DNA from 2 places in the Solibacillus silvestris genome. Region 1 is predicted to be linked to the other one. Evidence: riboswitches for the same ligand, from Rfam matches in the RefSeq annotation. Region 1 holds a riboswitch; the other holds the start of a gene.
The links. Region 1 has a riboswitch for S-adenosylmethionine ahead of ACTHOQ_RS12680 (bifunctional homocysteine S-methyltransferase/methylenetetrahydrofolate reductase). Riboswitches for the same ligand answer to the same signal wherever they lie in the genome.
Positions count from the first base shown of each region.

Region 2: it holds a riboswitch for S-adenosylmethionine, as region 1 does, so the genes downstream of both, metK (methionine adenosyltransferase) here and ACTHOQ_RS12680 (bifunctional homocysteine S-methyltransferase/methylenetetrahydrofolate reductase) in region 1, are expected to answer to the same signal.

Region 1 is NZ_JBQCJW010000020.1:17,311-25,491, forward strand. Features, by position in the region: gene ACTHOQ_RS12655 (LysR family transcriptional regulator) at 69-956, shown strand; gene ACTHOQ_RS12660 (tetratricopeptide repeat protein) at 962-1,804, shown strand; gene ACTHOQ_RS12665 (chemotaxis protein) at 1,935-2,426, shown strand; gene ACTHOQ_RS12670 (protoglobin domain-containing protein) at 2,811-4,106, shown strand; gene hemG (protoporphyrinogen oxidase) at 4,469-5,854, shown strand; SAM riboswitch class I at 6,002-6,099, shown strand; gene ACTHOQ_RS12680 (bifunctional homocysteine S-methyltransferase/methylenetetrahydrofolate reductase) at 6,203-8,047, shown strand; gene metH (methionine synthase) at 8,040-8,181, shown strand, end outside.
Region 2 is NZ_JBQCJW010000046.1:958-9,138, reverse strand. Features, by position in the region: gene ACTHOQ_RS17655 (Dps family protein) at 1-434, shown strand, start outside; gene ACTHOQ_RS17650 (transposase) at 521-826, shown strand; gene ACTHOQ_RS17645 (NUDIX hydrolase) at 898-1,365, shown strand; gene ACTHOQ_RS17640 (alpha/beta hydrolase family protein) at 1,349-2,155, shown strand; gene pckA (phosphoenolpyruvate carboxykinase (ATP)) at 2,269-3,855, opposite strand; SAM riboswitch class I at 4,056-4,171, shown strand; gene metK (methionine adenosyltransferase) at 4,550-5,746, shown strand; gene ACTHOQ_RS17625 (gamma carbonic anhydrase) at 5,864-6,376, opposite strand; gene ACTHOQ_RS17620 (alpha/beta hydrolase) at 6,615-7,418, shown strand; gene ACTHOQ_RS17615 (alanine/glycine:cation symporter family protein) at 7,550-8,181, shown strand, end outside.

The DNA.
Region 1 (8,181 bases):
TATAAGTACAATTTATTATTTTTATTGTTTCAATTCGAAAAAGTTATGAATGATGTGAGGTATGGAAAATGGAGATTGAACAGCTTCAATATTTCAAAACCGTTGCTACAATGCAACATATGACACGTGCGGCGGAAGTTTTAGCGATTTCCCAGCCAGCGTTAAGCAAATCGATTGCAAACATTGAGCAGCATCTCGGTGTACCGTTGTTTAGCCGTGAAGGACGCTCGATTTATTTAAACCGTTTTGGCGAGCTTTTTTTACAAAGCGTGAATGTGATTTTGGATGAGTACGAGCATATTAAAGAAGAATTTGAGGATATTGTTAAGCCAGGTTCAGGGGAAGTGTCCTTTGGCTTTATTCACACGCTCGGCATGGAAGTCGTGCCGGAACTGATTGCTTCGACAAGCGAGGCATTTCCGAATATGCAATTTTCCTTAACACAAGCGACTTCGTTGAGTTTATTGAAGCGGCTTGAAGAAGGGGCCATCGATTTGTGCCTATCACAAAAAATCGAGTCAAAAGTGATTGAAATCGAAACAGAGGAGCTGTTTGTCGAGGAGCTTTTCGTCATTGTCCCGACAACGCATCCATTGGCAAAGAAAGATGCCGTAAAATTGGAAGAAGTAAAAAATGAACCGTTTATTGCGATCAAAAAAGGGAATTCACTCCGCCAATTAGTCGACGAGCTGTTTTTGGAAGAAGGGATTCAGCTTAAAACAACATTTGCCGCGGAGGAGATGCATACAGTGGCAGGGTTTGTTGGAGCAGGAATGGGCATTTCACTCATCCCGAATATTAAAGGGCTTGACCATTATAAAGTGAAACGTTTAAAGGTCGATCCGCCATGCTATCGCTCAGTCGGGGTATCATGGGCGAAAAACCGTTATTTGCCGCCAGCAGTAGCTGAATTTAGGCAGTATTTATTGGATTATTTCCAGCAAAGAGAAGAGTGAAAAGAATGGAACATCGCACGCAATTTATAAAATGGCTGAAAAAGCATGAAATAAATGCCCAGGAAAAATGGCTCGAGCAATTTGAATCAGCGACTAATGGACTGGAGCAATCGATTGTAAATATCGCCTTATTATATAAGCAGTATGAAGATTTCGCATGCATGTACAATTTGCTCGAAAATGCTGTCGCAAGCCAAAATGCAGATGCAATGTATGAGCTGGCAAACTGCTATTTTGAAGCGCTTGACGGGAGAGGCAATGAGCATCAGGCATTCACATTATACGAAAAGGCTGCTCTATTAGGGCACTGTGAGGCGATGAATAATTTGGCGGATATGTATTTGAACGGGGAGGCAACGGAGGTTGACGAGGCAAAAGCACTGTATTGGTTTGAAAAGGCTGCACAACTCGGTGTTGCGGAAGCGATGTTTACGCTCGGACTGATGCATGAGCAAGGAATAGGAACAGATTGCAATGAGGCACTGGCCTTTGCTTACTATCATTGCAGCGCCAAACAGCAGGACGTCGAAGCAATGTATCGTCTTGGAATGATCTTTTTTTCGGGAGAACTTGGGCAGCGTCAAGATGGAGCAGAGGCTGTAAAATGGTTTTTAAAAGCGAGCGAGCAATTCCATGTCGATGCGATTTTTAATTTAGGATATTGCTATGAATATGGTTGCGGGGTTGATCAGCATATCGAGAAAGCGATTTACTACTATAAACAGGCAAGCTTACTGGGAGATATAGAGGCGACAAAAAAAGCAGTGACCTATTATGAGCGAATTGATAGAGCGGCGGCTATGAAGTGGCAAGAAAAACTAACAAAGCTGGAAAATGAATCCGAGTGAAATAAGAATGCCTGTAAAGCTCAATAAGTCTGACGAAAATTAGCCACATTTAGATGACATTTTGAGGTTTATTTTCACATAATAATAGGAAATATACTATAAGGGGAAAGCAACAAGGAGGGGAAGTATCATGTTTATGTATGCAGTACCACAATTCTCTTCTCATCATAGTGAGGAAAGTATTCAAAAACTCCAGCAAATGCTATTGGAGCAACGAGAGAATTTAACGACGCTATGTACAATCGTTGAATATTTAAAAGGGTTTGGCCAAACAGGGCTGGATTCCAAAGATGTCATCAAATACAATCAAAAAATTCAAATAATGACCGACAAACAAACGAGCCGTTATAATAAAATCGATGAGCTCATCAATACAAATATTATTCAAATGAAAAAGGGAAAAACAACAGATAATACTGCACTTATAAATGGGAAGGAAGTTCGGAAAATCGAATCAGGCATCCGCACATTAAAACTGTTTGCCAGTGATGCGATCAATATGCTGGATCCCCAAAAAAATATTGAAAACCGCAGCTCCGAACGAATCCGTTATTTTGATAAGCGCTCGGCAACATTGGAAGCTGAAATAATCGCATTAACAAAGCAACTTTCTTTTGAATAGTAAACGGAAGCAATCCTGTCTTTAAAATGTTGGAGAAGGATTGCTTTTGTATATTAAAATTTGTAAAATCTATTAGGGATAATGGTAAGTATTATAAATGTGAAGCTTTTGATATATTTTCCCACCGGAATATTGATCAAAGGACGATGTAACTATTTATTATTAACTACTAGAGTGGCATATAATATAGTGCAAAAGCATAGAAATAAGAGAACTGTATATCTTTCATCATAGAGCGTCTCTATAATGGAAATGTTATGAAACTGTAAACTTTGTTCCAACTATAAAATGATATAACAACAGACTTAGAGCAGCATACACAATTACACAGTCGCATCATATAAAGATAAAACAAAAAAGTAAATCCTAAAAGTGAGGTTGCAAATGTTTTTTAAGAAGAAGGAATTAAAGGAACAAGAAAATCCATTATCGCATGAAAATGTTAAGCTTGCGTATGTAGCGGACGCAGAAATTAGAAAACAGCTTCAAATGCTGAACTTAACAACAGAAGATTTGAAATACTTGAAAGGTTTAAAGCCTTATGTTGATGAAAGCATCGAAAATATTATCGATACCTTTTATAAAAATTTGGGGATGGAAGCAAGCTTAGTTGAAATAATTAATAAACATAGCTCAGTGGACCGTTTAAAAGTAACTTTAAAAGCGCATATTTGCGAAATGTTCGGCGGGGTTATTGATGAAGCATATTTTGAGAAGCGCAAAAAAATCGCGCGTGTGCATGTTCATATAGGATTAAAGACGAAATGGTATATTGGCGCATTCCAAAGCTTATTAATCGATTTTATTCGTCTCGTTCAAATGCATATCGAAGGTGACGAGCAGCGCTTCCATACAATTGCGGCAATATCGAAAATGCTGAACTTTGAGCAGCAAATCGTTTTGGAGGAATATGAAGCAGTTGTAGAATCCATGAAAGAAAAGATGAAAGAGGACAAGCGTAATATAGGGAATTCAATCATCGCGTCATCTTCCAACTTAGCGGCAATTTCCGAACAGACAAATGCGTCATTCCAGCAGTTGACCGCTCAATCCGATGTCATAATTTCTTATTCGAAAAAGGCCAATGGTATGTCTTCGGCTGCAGCTGAACAAGCGCATCAAGGGAAAATGCAAATTCAGCAGCAATCAGAGAGCATGAACGCCATTCATAATTCCGTGGCAATGATTTCATCAGAGATTGATAAGCTTGCGGAAATTTCAAAAGAGATGGAATCGACAATGGGAATCGTTACAAATATAGCGAACCAAACAAATTTATTAGCGCTAAATGCTGCAATAGAGGCGGCGCGTGCCGGAGAAGCGGGCAAAGGCTTTGGTGTTGTGGCGGGAGAAGTGCGAAAGCTGTCAGAACAAACAAAGGATTCGGCAGTGAATGTGGAAGAACTATTGCAGAATACAAATATTCGCACGACGAAGCTTCTTGAGTCATTACAAGAAATAAAATCAGCTGTGCGTGTTGGTGAAGAGAGTATGGAAAACACGGAAGTTCAGTTCACCGCGATTGTCGAATCAATGACCGAAACACAAAAACAAAACAATTTGGTGGAGCTGGAATTAGAGCAAATCGGGGATATAATTTCGGATCTTGGCCGTGCATTTGATGAAGTAACGTTATCCGCAGATACACTGGCACAAATATCCCAAAATCTAGAAGAATAATATGAATAAGCAATGCTGTGCCGAAAGCCCGTCCTTTCCGCACAGCTTTTTGATGGGCAAGTACATATAAGCTGTTCAACGTAACCCACATAATAACAGACATCATTTTACGTTATTTTGCGCAAAATATGTTTTATCATTGTGCATCCTTAATCGTCAATATACTTGTGAAAGTAAAATGATGCGGGCGTGAAAAATTGTAATAGCCGCTCTACTTTTCACACCCAACAAACTCTCCAAGTATACATAGTAATTATAAGAATCGGGCATTGGTTTTGAAAATTGTAATATCCGCCTGACCAAATTTTGCGTGGAAAAGATTATACTAATAGAAGAAGAGCGAACGAAATGGGAGAGATAAAATGAAAACAGTAGTAGTTATAGGCGGCGGCATTACCGGACTTTGCACAATGCATTATTTAAAAAATCAAATGCATGAAAAAAATATCGAAGCACGGCTAGTATTAATCGAAAAAAACCAATATTTGGGCGGCAAAATACATTCGGCGCGTGAAGGAAGCTTTATTATGGAAACGGGCGCGGATTCGATAGTAGCGCGTCATCCGGGGGTGCTGGAGCTTGTAAAGGAACTGAATTTTGAGTCACAGCTCGTATATAACGAAACAGGAATATCCTATATTCATACAAATAATGAGCTGCATGCAATTCCGGCAGGGTCTACATTCGGTATTCCGATGAGCATAGAATCACTTATGTCGAGCACACTGCTATCGGAAGAAGGAAAGGAAAGAGCGCTTCAGGATTCGGAAATTCCGAATACATCCTTTACGAAAGAAAGTTCAATCGGCATGTTTTTAGAATACTTTTTAGGTGAGGAAATTGTGCGCAAGCAAATCGCCCCGGTGTTGGCGGGTGTTTACTCAGGGGATTTGTATCAATTAAGCTTAGCATCAACCTTGCCTTATTTAGTGGATTACAAAAACAATTACGGCTCGATTATAAAAGGCTTTGAGGCAAATCGCGAGCAATTCGAAAAAGCGGCGAACAAGAAATTCATCTCATTCCGGAATGGTTTATCCACATTGATTGATCGCTTGGAAGAGCAGCTGCCGGAAGTCGAATTCATTAAAAAGACGGCGACAAAGCAAGTGCGTAAAGTCGGCGAGCAGTATGAGGTCATATTGGAGGAAGAAACGATTTTGGCGGATATAGTTGTGCTGGCTGTTCCGAACGATACGGTGCGAAATGTGCTGCAGGACGAATCGCTCGATGAACAGCTCGAAAAATTCACAACGGCATCAGCTTTAACCATGTATGTCGGATTTGATGTGCCGGATAGTGTATTGCCGGCAGATGGCACAGGATTTATCGTCTCGCATAATAGCGATTTAGTTTGCAATGCTTCGACATGGACGAGCCGTAAATGGAAGCATACGTCAGCGGAAGGAAACTTACTCGTCCGTTTATTTTATAAAAATATTAATCCGCGCTACGAAGAGCTTGCGGCGATGTCCGATGAAGCATTGACAAAAGTCGCATTGGAAGATATTCGTTTAAGTTTAGGCATTGAAGCCGAGCCGGCAGTCGTAAATGTGACGAAATGGCTTGACCAAATGCCGCGCTATGATTTAGCGCACAACGAAGCATTATCGAATGTCGTTCGACAGTTGCAAACACACTATCCGAACCTCTTATTAGCAGGGTGCTCTTATTTTGGTGTAGGGATTGGCGCATGCATTCAAAACGGAAAAAAAACGGCGGAACAGATTATTGAGCGAATTATGTAAAGAAATACTTTATTCGGTTAAAGGGTATTGACGTAACATTCAGATAACGATATGATGCATTTAACCTAATTCGGTTCTTTTATATGTTCCGTATTCAGCTGCGATTATGTTGAGGCATAATTGCTTTATTTTAAAAATCATAAAATATTCTTATCGAGAGAAGTTGAGGGACTGGCCCGATGAAACTTCAGCAACCAACGAAAAGTCAGGTGCTAAATCCAGTGGCGAATGCCAGAAGATGAGAAGGAACGCAAATGTTGAATTGTTAAGCCTTCTTTTATTATTTGAAAGAGGGCTTTTTCGTATTGTTAGTTGACTGAAAATACTGTAAATAATGGAGTGAAAGCAATGGGATTACGAGAAGATTTAAAAACGCGTGTTTTAACGGCAGACGGCGCCATCGGAACATTACTTTATTCATACGGGCTGGATTATTGTCATGAGGAGATGAATATTGCACGCCCGGAAATTATCGGAAAAATCCATGGTGAATATATTGCTGCTGGTGCAGATATTATCCAGACAAATACATATGGTGCAAATGCGATCAAGCTTGCGCGCTATGGCTATGAAAACCGTGTAAAGGAATTCAATGAGGCCGCATTGAAGATCGCAAAACGTGCGGCTGCTCCAGGAGGGCAATATGTTTTGGCGACGGTTGGCGGTATTCGCGGCATCCGCAAAAGCGATGCGACATTGGACGAAATATTAGCCGCATTTCAAGAGCAGGCAGAGGTGTTGCTTGCCGGTGAACCAGACGGATTTTTATTGGAGACGTATTATGATTTTGAAGAGCTTTCGCATTGTGTCTATCTATTGCGTGCGATGACGGATTTGCCGATTATTGCACAAGTGACGATGCAGGAGCCGGGCGTGCTCCAAAATTTAATGACATTCAATGAAGCGCTTCATGATCTTGAAAGATTAGGCGCAGATATTGTCGGGAGCAATTGCCGATTGGGACCATATCATACAATTCAGGCATTTGAAGGGGTGAATCTGCCGAAAAAGGCCTTTTTATCGGCATACCCCAATGCTTCGCTTTTAGATATAGAAGACGGCCGGGTAGTATATGAATCGGAAACGGATTATTTTGCACGTGCAGCCGTTGAACTTGTCAATCAAGGTGTCCGCTTAATTGGTGGTTGCTGTGGAACGACACCTAAGCATATTGCAGCGGTAAAGCAGCGTTTGGCGAAAGTAAAGCCAATTGAAACAAAGGAAGAGAAACACGGGCATACACAATTTGTCCGTGTTCCGGAGCCACGTAAGCAAGAACCGCTCCACGAAAAAGCAAAACGTGAGCGCTCTGTCATTGTGGAACTTGATACACCGCGTCATTTAGAAATTGATGGATTTGTTGAAGGGGCAAAACAACTGGCAAAAGCGGGAGCCGATGTCATTATGATGGCTGACAACTCACTTGCTTCGCCGCGTATAAGCAATATTGCGATGGCTGCTATTTTAAAGGAGCACGGGATTCGTTCGTTGCCGCATTTAACGTGCCGTGACCGGAATTTAATTGGGCTTCAATCGCATTTAATGGGGCTTGATGCACTGGAACTGCATGATATTCTGGTTGTGACAGGGGATCCGACAAAAGTGGGTGATTTCCCTGGGGCGACTAGTGTGTATGATGTTTCATCGATGGAGCTTATTTCACTTATTAAGCAATTGAATAAAGGGGGATCTTTCACAGGGAAGTCATTGCGCAAACAGGCGAACTTCTCAGTGGCTGCCGCATTTAACCCGAATGTGCGTGTGCTGGATCGAGCAGTCGCCCGTTTAGAGAAAAAAATCGAGCATGGTGCAGATTATTTCATTTCACAGCCGGTTTACACAAAAGAAAAAATTATAGAAATTTATAATGCGACAAAGCATTTGGACACACCGATCTATATTGGGATTATGCCGCTTACATCATCGCGCAGCGCGGAATTTCTGCACCACGAAGTACCAGGCATTAAACTGTCGGACGAGGTGTTGGCGCGAATGGCAGCATGCGGCGAAGATAAAGAAGCGGCAACGGCAGAAGGAATTGCCATTGCAAAAGAGCTGCTCGATACGGCGTGCCAATATTTTAATGGAATTTATTTAATTACTCCGTTTTTACGCTATGATATGACGCTTGAATTAATGGAATATGTAAAACAATATGATGTGGAAAATAAAGGAGTTCAGTCAAATGTATAACCACCCGATTCATGAGCAATTGCAAAAAAGAATATGTATCATCGATGGCGCCATGGGGACGATGCTTCAAGCTGAAAACTTAACATACGAAGATTTCGGCGGCGAAGAGTTGGACGGCTGTAATGAAAACTTAG
Region 2 (8,181 bases), on a different contig from region 1:
AACAATTAAACACACTTTTAAATGATTTAGTGGCAACATGGTCGGTAATGTACACAAAGTTACATAACTACCACTGGTACGTAAACGGACCATCTTTCTTTACATTACACACAAAATTTGAAGAGTTATATAATGAGGTAACACTTAATTTAGACGAAATTGCTGAACGCATTTTGACAAAGGGAGGCAAGCCTGTCGCAACATTGAAGGAAAATTTAGACCTTTCTTTAATCAAAGAAGCAACTGGCAAAGAAGAAACGGAAGAAATGGTTTCAACACTTATTGCCGATTTCAATACAATTATGGAAGCATTGGAAAAAGCAATGGAAGCAGCATCTGAAGAAGGCGATGATCGTACGGAAGATATGTTGAATGCTCAATACCAAAGTTTGGAAAAGCATACATGGATGCTTAATGCTTATTTAGGAAACTAATATCGACGAAACGACTCCGAATTTGGGGTCGTTTTTTACGTATAAATGATTTGGTTAAAGCCCACCTTAAGAATGAGGTGAGTATAATGGAAACGAGTAATGTTTATGTATCGATTGCAAATTTGACATGCAATTTGCAGCCAGGGACATCCTATGAATTTGTATTGAAAATGGACCCATTGAAAGCGCGTGTATTTACAAAGCTTTTTAGCCAAATGCAAGCACTGGAAGCATCCAATGCCTTTCGAGCGCATATGCCTTTTATACCTTATCATTTGGATAAGCTGAATCATGATTTAGACCGTCGTCTGCAAAAAGTATATGCATTAATTCATGAATTCGGTGATGACGAGGCGAGAAAATTTGTAGAGCAATTACCTTATTTTAATTGACAATTTTCTTGCTTCCTGTTGAATGATAGACATCTGTTCGCTACACTATTGAATAGGAGTTGAGCGAAAAGATGTTTAAATTTATCGATGAAAACGGTTTGAACGTAGATTTGAGATTTGATGAAGGGCCATTTGATGTAGAGCCAAAGCACGTATTAACGCTCGTGCAGCATAAAGGAAAGTGGTTATGCACAATTCATAACCGGCGTGGTGTCGAATTCCCAGGCGGAAAGCAAGAGCAGGGCGAAACTTTATATCAAGCTGCTATACGTGAAGTATATGAAGAGGCAACTGTAGTAATAGAGGATGTACAATGGTTTGCTTACTATATTGTACACGGTGAAATACCGTTTTGTAAGGCGGTTTTTACAGCAAAGGTTAAGGATATCGAGCCATTTGTCGGAGATTTTGAAACAGATGGTGTTTTATGGTTAACGGAAGAAGAGCTATGGCAACAGCCCGATTTAAGTTTTTATATGCGGGATGCGGGCATGAAAAAGATGCTGCAGGAAGTGAAAAATCATGAACGGCAATGGTAAGATTTTTTCGATGCGTAATTATCCTTCACCGAATCCGCATATTCGTCTGGATGAAGTAACATATTGGTCACAAGGATTGCGTGTTAAAGGATTATTAGCTAGACCGAAAGCTCATGGGCAGTATGAAGCGCTTCTTTATTTGCGGGGAGGGTTGCAGTCGATCGGCATGGTCCGGCCTGCCCGTATCGCCCAATTCGCGATGCAGGGCTTTGTCGTTTTCGCCCCGTATTACCGTGGAAATCGCGGAGGCGAAGGGAAGGACGAGTTTGCGGGTGAGGACCGGAATGATGCGATTTTCGGTATCGACGTATTAAAGAAATTTATCGATGCTGAAAAAGTGAATTTGTTTGGATTTTCCAGGGGGGGCTTAATGGCTTTATGGACGGCGATTTTACGCGAAGATATAAAAGCCGTCGTGACATGGGCTGGTGTTTCGGACGCAACAGCGACTTATTGGGAGCGTGTCGATATGCGTCGCGGGCTAAAGAGGATCGTTGGGGGCACGCCAAATAAAGTGCCGGAAAACTATGAAGACCGCACACCTTTATATGAGATAGAGAATGTCCATGCTCCTGTATTGATTATTCATGGTACAGAGGATCAACATGTTGATATTGAACATGCATACCAACTGGAACTTTATTTGAAAGACGAGGGAAAACAAGTGGAAACATGGTTTTCATTTGGGTTAAAGCATCATTATCCCCCGAAACTCAATCGGGAAACTGTAAAAAAACTATGTGAATGGATGAAACAACAAGGAGCAGCAAAAAGGGATGTACGTAAGTGAATACTTACGCTACATCCCTTTATTTATAATATCCTTTAAAATTTTATATTATAATCCGGCTTTTCGCAAAACTGCCAAAGTTAAACTAATATGGCGAATTAATCATTAGTGTACTATACTAATGGACCGCCTTTTTTCACGATTGCTTCATCAACATTGTCGAATTTCGTGAAGTTGTTTTTGAATAATTGCGCAAGTTCAGCTGATTTTTTATCATATGCAGTTTTGTCAGCCCATGCATCGCGCGGGTTTAACACTCCAGATGGAACACCTTCAACCGCTAATGGGATATTCAATCCGAATACCGCATCTTGTGTCGTTTCCACATTGTTTAATTTACCATCGATTGCAGCACGAACCATTGCACGAGTATAAGCAAGTTTCATACGGCTGCCAACACCATACTCGCCTCCAGTCCAACCAGTGTTAACAAGGAATACTTGTGAACCATGCTCATCGATTTTCTTGCCTAACTGCTCCGCATAAACTGTTGCAGGCAATGGCAGGAATGGAGATCCGAAGCATGTTGAAAATACTGGCTCTGGCTCTGTAATACCACGTTCTGTACCTGCTAATTTTGACGTGAAGCCGCTTAAGAAATGATACATTGCCTGTTCTTTCGTTAATTTTGAAATAGGAGGCAATACACCAAATGCGTCTGCAGTCAGGAAGACGATTGTATTTGGGTGGCCAGCTACTGATGGTAGTACAATATTATCGATGTAATCAATCGGATAAGCTACTCGAGTGTTTTCTGTTAAAGAACCATCATCATAGTTACATACGCGTGATTGTGGATCTACAGCCACATTTTCCAATACAGAACCGAAGCGGATCGCGTTGTAGATTTCAGGCTCTTTTTCTGCAGAAAGGTTGATTGTTTTCGCATAGCAACCACCTTCAATATTGAATACGCCGTTGTCAGACCAACCATGCTCATCATCACCGATTAATTTACGGTCGCTATCTGCCGATAATGTCGTTTTGCCTGTACCTGACAGACCGAAGAACAATGCAACATCGCCTTCTTCGCCAACGTTTGCAGAACAGTGCATTGGGAAGATGCCTTGTTCAGGCAATAAATAATTCATAATCCCAAAAATTGATTTTTTCATTTCGCCGGCGTATTCAGTTCCACCGATTAAGATGATTTTCTTTTCAAGAGATGTTATAATAAATGTTTCCGATCCTGTGCCATCTACTTCTGGATCTGCTTTGAAGTTTGGCGCGGACACAATTGTGAAATCAGCAACATGAGAAGCTAATTCCTCAGCAGTTGGACGGATGAATAATTGATGACAGAATAGGTTATGCCAAGCATATTCGTTAATGACTTTTATAGAAAGTTGAGAATCTTTGTCCGCACCTGCAAAACCGTTGAATACGAATAATTCATCGCGTTCTTTTAAATAGTTCACGACTTTCACGTAAAGCTTGTCGAATACTTCTGTAGAGATAGGACGGTTTACTTTACCCCAATCGATTTTATGTTTTGAACTTTCTTCTTCAACCATATATTTATCTTTAGGAGAACGACCAGTGTATTTGCCTGTTTCAGCACGCAATGCGCCATCGACAGTTAACATTGCTTCTCCGCGTGATGTAGCTTTTTCTACTAATTGTGGAACAGATAATTGAGTTTTAATGTTTTCCCCGTTTAAAAGTTCTTTCAGCTCGTTAGCGATTTCTACCGAATTCATCTATTAAATACCATCCTTTTTTATAGTATTCCCTTATAGTAGGGGAGTTGTTTATTAATTCAAAAATAGTATAACACATTGAATGTAATAATCTATACTAATTATGAATTATTTTTTATGGAAATTTAAACTGTTCTAAATAAGACAAATTTTGTTGACAGCTTTGTTTTTTTTACGTAAGATGTTTAATTGAACGGATACTCTTATCCCGAGCTGGTGGAGGGGCAGGCCCTATGAAACCCGGCAACCTGCGCATACTTAATGCGTGCTGGTGCCAACCTGATGCAAGGGCAAAATTTCCCTTGAACGATAAGAGTGAAAGGTAACGATGCATATACATCCTTTCCTCACGCGTGATGAGCGCGGCTAATGAGCGAAAGGATTTTTTTATTTGATTTAAATTGTAAAGCAAGAAATATTAGCCTTTCAAAACCTCGTGTCAAAGCAATGCAGCTTGACGTTTATCGTGTATCAACGGACAGAAAGCAAATGATTTTTAAAATATGAAAATAATCTATTTTTAGCCATATAAAATCAACTGTCCTTAGACACCTGATTGGTATAGCCTCAACCTTTTTTCAGAAACGAAAAGGGATGGTTTACTTTATCGAAAATATAAGCGGGCATGGGTAATGAGTACCGTATCATCGAATGAACATAAAACAATCGCCAAAGTGAATTAGGAGGAAATGACATGACAAATCGTCGACTGTTTACATCAGAAAGTGTAACGGAAGGACATCCGGATAAAATTTGTGACCAAATTTCGGATGCTATTTTAGATGCCATTTTAGCAGCGGACCCAAATGCTCGTGTAGCTTGTGAAACTACGGTAACAACAGGCTTAGTATTAGTATCTGGGGAGATTACAACATCTACTTATGTGGATATGAAAGGAATTATCCGTGATACAGTGGCAGAAATTGGCTATACTCGCGGTAAATACGGCTTTGATGCTGAAAACTTGGCAGTATTAGTAGCGGTAGGTGAGCAATCTCCTGATATCGCGCAAGGTGTCGACCAAGCATTGGAAGCGCGTGAAGGCTCGATGACAGATGATGAGCTGGAAGCAATCGGTGCAGGAGATCAAGGCCTAATGTTCGGCTACGCATGTAACGAAACACCGGAACTTATGCCGATGCCTATTTCTTTAGCTCATAAATTAGCGCGTCGTTTAACAGAAGTACGTAAATCAGGCGAATTGCAATATTTACGTCCGGATGGTAAAACACAAGTAACAATTGAATATGATGAAAACAATGAACCGGTTCGTGTGGATACAATCGTTATTTCAACACAGCACGATGAAGAAGCAACATTGGAACAAATCCAGACAGACATTAAAGAACATGTGATTAAACCGGTAGTTCCTGCTCATTTATTGGATGAGGCTACAAAGTACTTCATCAACCCGACAGGCCGCTTCGTAATTGGTGGACCTAAAGGTGATGCAGGTCTTACAGGTCGTAAAATTATTGTTGATACTTATGGTGGCTATGCACGTCATGGTGGCGGAGCTTTCTCTGGTAAGGATGCAACAAAAGTTGACCGTTCTGCAGCATATGCAGCACGCTATGTTGCCAAAAACATTGTAGCAGCCGGCTTAGCTGACCGTGCAGAAGTGCAACTGGCATATGCAATCGGTGTTGCACAACCTGTTTCAATTGCAGTCGATACATTCGGTACTGGAAAAGCAGCTGAAACAGAAATCGTGAAATGGGTTCGTGAGCTCTTTGATTTACGTCCGGCAGGCATTATTAAAATGCTGGACTTACGCCGCCCGATTTATAAACAAACGGCAGCATACGGGCATTTCGGCCGCACAGACTTGAATGTTCCTTGGGAAAATACAGATAAAGCAGCCGAGCTTAAAGCAAAAGCTGGGATCTAAAACGGGTAAAGGAGCGGTCAGTTTAATGACGGCTCCTTTTCATTTTGAGGGACGATAAACTTTATCGCTATTATATATGTAGAAACTGTTTAATTATGACAAAATATTATTGCGAAATTACTTTTGTAAAGATTTGTAATATTGCCCTTTCTCTGCGTACTCTCGAATAATCCGGTCCATATCGGCACGGTCCTCAGCTGTAACTTCTCGTACCACTTTTGCTGGGCGCCCCATAGCAAGGGAATTTGGCGGAATCACTTTTCCCGGGGGAACTAAGCTGCCGGCACCGATAAATGCCCCTTCCCCTATTACCGCCCCATCTAAAATGATGGAACCCATACCGATCAATGCGCGTTTTTTAATTGTGCAGCTATGCAGTGTCACTTGATGACCTACCGTTACTTCATCTTCTATAATTAACGGGAAGGCGGGACTTTGATGAAGACAGCTTAAATCCTGAATGCTCACGCGTTCCCCGATAATTGTTTTATTCACATCGCCTCGTATAACGGTATTAAACCAAATGGAAGTTTCCGCCCCGACTGTTACATCCCCGGTAATCGTTGCATAGTCGGCAATAAATGCAGATGGGTGAATATTCGGTGTTTTACCTTTGTAAGGATAAATCATGTTCAATTCCTCATTTCTTTTATAGAATAGTATTTGAAACTATCCATATCGTAACAAACGATTAAAAATTTTTAAATGCCATTTCTTTTTTTGGCAAATGTATTATAATAAATCAATTATGCCTTAGTGTAATCGCATGTGAATTTAAAATAGGGCAAACAATAATGCCGCCGTTTGCAGAAGCGGGAATCTTCTGCTTTATCAGCAAAAAAATTCAGAATGTAAGGGGGGATTGGCCATGTGGAAATGGGAAACAGAGCAACAGCCAAAAGCCGTAGTTGTCATTCTTCATAGTGCATATGAGCATCATCGGTGGTACGCATGGTTAATCGAAAAGTTTCGCAGTGCCCGCTTTCATGTAGTAATGGGGGATTTGCCGGGACATGGGGAGCAAGGGAAATATTCAAGATATCATGATGAAAATTTTGAAGAATACTATAATTATACAAAGGTTTTATTAAAAGTCGCATTGGAATATAATTTACCGCTTTTTATTGTAGGGAATGGCTTAGGAGCTGTCATTGCCGCAAATGTGATCCAGAAAAATAAGATTGAATGTGCAGGCGCGGTATTGACATCGCCATGGCTGAATTTAAAATTAACACCTGGAAAATTATCAAATGCGTTATCAAGCTTTAGTGCGATAACATCAAATATGAAATTAAAGCATGAGTTAAGCTTGCAGCATTTTACTCGCAATACGGATGTTTTAATGGAGCTGAAAGAACATTTGCCGTTAAATAGCATGGTGACAGTGAAATGGTACCGGGACTGGCAGCAAGTGTCGCGGACAATCCGTGATATTGAATTTAAATTTCCGGATATTCCTTTACTAGTAATGACTGGGGAAAACGATAAAATAACGGACATTGGGACGACGAAGAAATGGCTGCTGGAGCATTTTCTATCAGAATTCCATTATAAACAATGGAAAGGCTGTCTTCATAGTTTGTATTTTGAATTGGAACGCGAAGAGGTATTTCGGTATACAATCGATTTTATAAACAATGTTTTAAGGGACTTGGGATATATTATAGATTAAGGGAAAACCTAACAAAATTTACTTTTTTGTTAGGTTTTTTTATTTTCAGTAAAAAAATGTATCGAAATTTTTGAATATTTGTAATATACTAAATTTCAAGTTAATACAATAATTCAACAAGGGGTGACAATATGGATTTTATTAACGATTTTGTAGGATGGGCCAACAATATTTTATGGGGTCCTGTAATGATCTATGGTATTTTAATCGTTGGTTTGTTTTTCTCAATCCTCACAAAGTTTGCTCAAGTCCGATTGATCGGAGACATGTTCAAGTTAATGTTCAAAGGGGAAAAATCCGATGCAGGCGTATCTTCATTCCAGGCATTGTCGATTGCGCTGTCGGGTCGTGTCGGCACAGGTAACATTGTCGGTACTGCCACAGCCATTGCATTTGGGGGGCCGGGTGCCGTATTCTGGATGTGGGTTACCGCTTTTATCGGAGCATCAACAGCGTATATGGAGTCTACATTAGCTCAAATCTACAAAGAAAAGAAGGATGGGCAATATCGTGGCGGTCCTGCATTCTACATTGAAAAGACAACAGGTATTCGTGCATTAGGTATTATTTTCGCGGTTGCAATGATTGTATCTGTAGCGTTTTTAATGCCTGGAGTTCAGGCAAATGCCATCGCAGGCGCGGTTGATAATGCATTTGGCATCGAGCCTTGGATGACTGGTTTAGTTACAATTCTTTTATTGGGAGTCATTATTTTCGGTGGTGTTAAGCGTATTGCGAATACAGCGCAAATTTTGGTTCCATT